Regions from separate parts of the Desulfitobacterium dehalogenans ATCC 51507 genome, predicted to be linked through region 1. Evidence: a T-box and tRNA genes for the amino acid it is inferred to sense, from the RefSeq annotation. Region 1 holds a T-box; the other holds one or more tRNA genes.
What was found. The T-box of region 1 lies ahead of thrS (threonine--tRNA ligase). A T-box ahead of a tRNA ligase gene usually reads a tRNA of that ligase, here a tRNA-Thr.
Positions count from the first base shown of each region.

Region 1 (3,132 bases):
GAAGCTTCCGGTGGTGCTTCACGAATATCAACAAGGCAAGCACTGGTTGATAGATTGTGAGTTCCAGCTCGAAGCGATCGAAGAGGATCGGGAGACCACCAAAAAAATTCATAGCTATTACTTAGCCAATGCTATTGCGGAAACGATCTTGCAGCATTGGGAAAAAGATCATATCCGCTGGCTGCTCAAAAGCAAATATAAAATGAAACGGGAGGAAGTTGTTCAGATTTTCGAGAAGGCTCTCCAATACCTTAATCAAGAATCCCAACAATGGAAGGGTTACCGCATTCATCGTAAGGCATCCTTGGTCAACCAAATCGTCAAATGCATAGAGGCTCAGTCCCTCTTTGATATGGAAGGCTTTTTGCGATTCCGGGCCAAGGACTATAAAGAAGAGATTCATAAAGCCGTCAACTATGTAGTGAACGAACATGTCATTGAAACGGAATATGAAGAGTTTATCAATTTGCTCAGGCGCTTTGTGGATTCGCAAAAGCCCCGTATTCATACCTTGCATGTAGGAATCACAAGACAAGGCAAGTTCAACCTTTATAATGAAGAAGGGAAAAAAATCACCAAAAAATACATGGATGATTTGTCTTTTATGGATACCTCTCAGGAACTCACTTATGAAGATCTTCTCGTCAGTGCTTTAATTGCTGTGGCCCCGCGAAAAATTGTGATGCATATTCGTTATGAAGGGTATAAAGATACTCTGCAGACGATCTGCAAGGTTTTTGAAGGCCGCGTCAGTTATTGTACAGAAAACTGTTCTATCTGTGAGAAGATTTGACAAAGAGCAAAGGGATAGATATAATGAAATGAAAACGATGACGGGGAAAGTAGTTTGTTTTTGTTTGTGTTAGAGAGGAGATGTCACCGGCTGCAAGCATCTCTCACAAAGAAGCAGAGGAAGACCACCCCGGAGTGCTGAGTTGAAGCAAAGTATGCTCAGACGTCTGCCCGCGTTAAGGGATCAAAGGGAAAGCAACCGGGAGGTGCTTTAACTTGGGTGGAACCACGGGAATAATGCTCTCGTCCCATATTGGGATGAGGGCTTTTTTATTTTCCGTATTATAAAGTTTAAAAATTGAAAGGAATAAGGAGTTGACCAAGATGGTAAAGATTACGTTAAAGGATGGCTCTATCCGAGAGATCGAATCAGGTAAGAGTCTCATGGAATTGGCAGCCTCCATCTCCAGAGGTCTGGCGAAAGCTGCCGTGGCCGGGAAAGTGAATGGAGAGCTTAAGGACTTGTCTTATACTTTAATCCAGGATGCTGAGGTAGAGATTATCACGGTGGATTCTGAGGAAGGATTAAAGATTTTAAGGCACTCCACCTCTCACCTTATGGCTGAAGCCGTACGGAACCTTTTCCCGGGAACCATATTAGGGATTGGGCCTGCTATTGACAATGGCTTCTATTATGATTTTGATTCCGAGCATGTTTTTACACCGGAGGATCTAGAAAAGATCGAAGCCGAGATGCGCCGTTTGGTTAAAGAGAATAAATCCTATGAACGAAAAGAAATCTCCCGCAGTGATTCTTTGAAGTATTTCTCTGAAGAAGGAGAAAAGTACAAGGTGGAGTTGATTGAAGACTTACCTGAGGATGAAGTGATTTCCATGTATACTCAAGGAAACTTCACTGATCTTTGTGCCGGTCCTCATATTCCCTCTACTGGGGTAGTTAAAGCCTTCAAGCTCATGAACGTGGCCGGTGCTTATTGGCGGGGCAGTGAAAAGAATAAAATGCTCCAACGGATCTATGGAACGGTCTGGGCCAAAAAAGAGGATCTGGAGGACTACCTCTTTAAGCTCGAAGAGGCAAAGCGCCGTGATCACCGTAAACTGGGCGTGGAGCTGGATCTGTTCAGCCTTCACGATGAAGGTCCTGGCTTTCCCTTCTTCCATCCCAAAGGTATGGTTCTGCGTAACCAGCTGGAAGATTTCTGGCGTCAGGAGCATCGCAAGAGAGGCTATCACGAAATCAAGACTCCCATCATCCTAAGCCGCGACCTGTGGGAAAATTCTGGTCACTGGGATCATTATAAAGATAATATGTATACCACCAAGATTGATGATGAGGACTTCGCTGTAAAGCCTATGAATTGTCCCGGCGGTATGATTATGTATAAGCAAAAGCTGAGAAGCTATCGCGATCTTCCCTTGAGAATGGGAGAGCTGGGCTTAGTGCATCGTCATGAGTTATCCGGTGCCTTAAACGGACTCTTGCGGGTTCGCAATTTCACTCAGGATGATGCCCATATCTTTATGCTTCCTTCCCAAATCAAAGATGAAATCAGCGGCGTCATTGACCTGGTGGACCGTTTCTATAAGGTCTTCGGCTTTGAATATCATGTGGAGCTTTCCACCCGTCCTGAAAATTCCATGGGCGCCGATGAGACTTGGGAAATGGCTACCAATGCCCTTCAGGAAGCCCTGGAAGCAAAGGGAGTCAACTATAAGATTAACCCGGGAGACGGTGCCTTCTACGGACCGAAAATCGACTTCCATCTCCGGGACTGCTTAGGCAGAACCTGGCAGTGCGGCACCATTCAGCTGGATTTCCAAATGCCCGAGAAGTTCGACCTCACTTATATCGGTGAAGACGGTCAAAAGCATCGTCCGGTCATGATTCACCGGGTGGTATACGGAAGCATTGAGCGCTTTATTGCTCTTCTCACAGAGCACTATGCCGGAGCCTTCCCCACCTGGCTGGCCCCTGTTCAAGTCCGGGTTCTGCCCATCAGCGAACGTCATGAGGACTATGCTCAGGACATCGTACGCCGCCTCAATGATCTGGACATCCGGGCTGAAGTGGATGAACGCCGCGAGAAGATCAGCTACAAGATCCGGGAAGCCCAAACCCACAAAATCCCCTTCGCCCTCGTGGTCGGGGACCAAGAGGCGGAAACGGATACGGTCTCCGTTCGCCGTTATAGTCAAGCCAATTCAGGAGAAAAACTCTCTGTAGCGGAGTTCATGGCTCTCGTGCAGGAAGAGATTGCAAGCAAAAAGCAATTGGTATAAGACTTAAGCAAAAGGATTTGAACCTATGGTTCAAATCCTTTTGCTTTGGAAATCATCTCACCCTATAATGAGAGAAGATACATAATATACGATGCAAAT
Region 1 covers NC_018017.1:165,291-168,422, forward strand. The annotation lists gene ytxC (putative sporulation protein YtxC) at 1-793, shown strand, start outside; T-box leader at 822-1,046, shown strand; gene thrS (threonine--tRNA ligase) at 1,117-3,033, shown strand.

Region 2 (3,132 bases), 540 kb from region 1:
AGGATGAACTTTCGCTTTTTCCCATGGACACAACCTACGAATTACGGTCATCTTTTCCTCGGGCTAGATACCCGAGTTCCTTTAGCTGCAGGAGGCTCAGTCCCCGGGATAAACTTTGATAATGGGGCTACGACCCCGCCGTTTCTTTCTGTCCTTGAGGAGATCAACCGTTTTGCCCCTTTATATGGCTCTGTTCATCGGGGAGCAGGGTATAAATCCGTTGTGTCTTCCCAAATTTATGAGCAGGCCAGGACCGAGGTTCTCAAGTTTGTTGGAGGAGACTCCCGGACGGATGTGGTTATCTTTGTAAAAAACACTACAGAAGCAATTAATAAACTGGCTAATCATTTGTGGAATAAAAACAAAAAAGAGGTCATCTTGACCACCTGGATGGAGCATCATTCCAATCTTCTTCCCTGGCGGGAAAAATTCCATCTGGACTACATAGAGATTGATGAACAGGGGCGCCTGCGCATGGACGACCTCAGGGCTAAGCTGGAGCGCTACCAAGGTGCAGTCAAACTCGTGACGGTCACAGGGGCTTCTAACGTTACAGGCCATCGGAACCCAATTCATAAGATTGCTGAGCTTTCCCACCGCTATGGGGCGAAAATTTGTGTGGATGGAGCACAACTGGTTCCTCATGCTCCTGTAGATATGCGCCCATCTCACTCCATAGAGCATATTGATTTCTTGGCTTTCTCAGCCCACAAGATGTATGCCCCTTTCGGTACAGGGGTATTAATTGGTCCCCGTGCCTTTTTCGAACAGGGGGCTCCGGATTATCAGGGCGGGGGGACGGCTCGGATGGTAACACCAGATCGTGTCCTCTGGTATGATGCTCCAGGTAAGGAAGAGGCCGGGACTCCCAATCTTATGGGGGTAGTAGCACTTGTTGCCGCTGTACGGACGCTGAGTGCAATAGGTATGAAAAAAGTATTACAGCATGAAGAAGGTTTACTAGGATATGCCTATGAGCAATTGCGCTGGATGGAGGGAATAACTTTTTATGGGGGAATACCTCTTAATCAGCAGCAACTTTCCCAGCGAATTGGGGTGATCTCCTTTAATGTGGAAGGTTTATTTCACGAAGATGTAGCAGAGTACTTGGCTAAGGAAGGAGGAATCTCTGTGCGCAATGGCTGTTTTTGTGCTCAACCTTACGTACAGCGGCTTTTGCATATCTCCAAGCAAGAGATGGAATACCACATGGCTAATCCCTCCTTGCCTCACCCTGGGATGGTCAGAGCAAGTTTAGCCCTCTACAACACCAAAGCAGAAATCGACTCCTTTCTTGATGTCCTGGGGAGGATTGTCAGCTCTCGTCCGAGGATCTTTCGGTCCCTGAGAACAGGGAATTGATCCATATATCTTCAATAACTTTCTATAAGTTTTCACAAATCGTTCACACTCTCGCAACACATTGCTCACTTTTATTGGTTATTATATAACCATACCTTTTCCTTTTAGCCTCCTTTGAAGATATATTTTTTCTTCCCCTGTCATAACTGGCAGGGTCTTATTTTTTTTGAGCCCTTTGGCGGTCCGATTGAGTAGCAGCCTCTGACAAGATTCTCAGGGGTTTTTTGGTTTCAGCAAGGACTTCATGGCTCTTGTGAAAAAGAAAAGAATCCCCACGTCTGGGGATTCTTTATTGCGCAAGTCTAGAAGACAAAGCGACCGCGTTTTTTATGAACTTGATTGCTTTATTTTCCTGACTCTTACAAAAAAGTAACACGGGACATGCGTAAAGTCAATGTTTTCAACAAATATAGACACTAAAATATACGAATTTTCTCAATTAATTCACTTCCGGTGGGTATAACTGAGAATAAATAACCCAAGGAACAAGTTGTTCCTGTTGACTTAAAGAAAGAAATCAGGTAGAATTACATTCGTTAAAAAGTGCCGATGTGGCTCAGAGGTAGAGCAGCTCACTCGTAATGAGCAGGTCGTCGGTTCGATTCCGACCATCGGCTCCAATGGAATCCTTATCCTGCAAGAGATTGCGGGATTTCTTTTTTTAGCGGTAGTGCTTCCGTTGCAACCGCGTTGCAACGTTTTTTGGTTTTAGGCTTTAAATGGCCATCGATTTTTGAATAGGATAAAATACCTTTTCCATAATGTGGTAATCTCTTTTATGCAAAAAATAAATGCTTAGCTCCAAACTTGTCTCAGATTTCTTTTATCAAGCATATTTTATTGTATACTCATTTTTAACGGATGATATTTTATAGGAGGTTTGATCTATGTATAGAAATCGACTTTTTCGGAGTAGCGGATATACGGGATATCAATACTCCGTAGGGGGCTATAGTGGATACGGCGAAGTGGGCCTGGGGACCCTTCTGCTTACTGCTCTTGTTATTTAAGGCAGTTCATTAAGGCAAGAAAGCTAAACAGAACCACGATCCTGTCGGATGACGCCAGGGCATACAGAGGCTGTTGACATTGTATAGTCAGCAGCTTTTTGCTTAAGTTACATAAAAAACGAAGGCTGAGGAATTTTCTCAGCCTTTAAAATACTTGATGACCCTAAACCTGGTAAACAATAACTCTATATAAATAACTGTATTTGAGACTCCATCGCCTCTTGTAGAAAATCCGCAGCGGTTATAATTTGCACTTCCGGGAGCAATTCCTCCTTTTTAAAGCCCATTACGTCCACAGAGAGCTTACAACCATAGAATTGCACCCCTTTTTTTCTTGCCCCATTGAGAAACGCGGTAAGGGGTGGCGTATCCTCATCTTCCATCATTTCTTTGAGCATAGCCTTTCCTAAGCCGGCCATGTTCATGCGTGAAAGAGGCAAATCCTCGATTCCCTTAGGAGTAACCATGCCAAACATCTGCTCATAGAGGGATTTGTCTTCCAGCGTCATTTTTTCAGGATCTCGTACTAGACAAAGCCCCCAAAAGGCAAAGAACATAGTCACATCCATACCCATCTCCCGCCCTGAATTAGCCAGAATCAAACCTGCCAAGGCTTTATCATACTCACCGCTGAACATGAGCAGGGTCATCTTCTTATTCTTTGTAGTTTGCTTTCCCGGACTTATATTTTTCTCCGGGCATATGTCTTTCTCAGAGTGTATGTTTGTTGTATTCGGTTTTAACTCAATTACCGAGGCTT
Region 2 covers NC_018017.1:704,992-708,123, forward strand. The annotation lists gene DESDE_RS03295 (aminotransferase class V-fold PLP-dependent enzyme) at 4-1,362, shown strand; tRNA gene DESDE_RS03300 (tRNA-Thr) at 1,908-1,982, shown strand; gene DESDE_RS22665 (hypothetical protein) at 2,250-2,372, shown strand; gene DESDE_RS03305 (DsrE/DsrF/DrsH-like family protein) at 2,558-3,022, opposite strand.
Region 2: it has a tRNA-Thr gene. The T-box ahead of thrS (threonine--tRNA ligase) is inferred to sense a tRNA for this amino acid. The anticodon was not compared.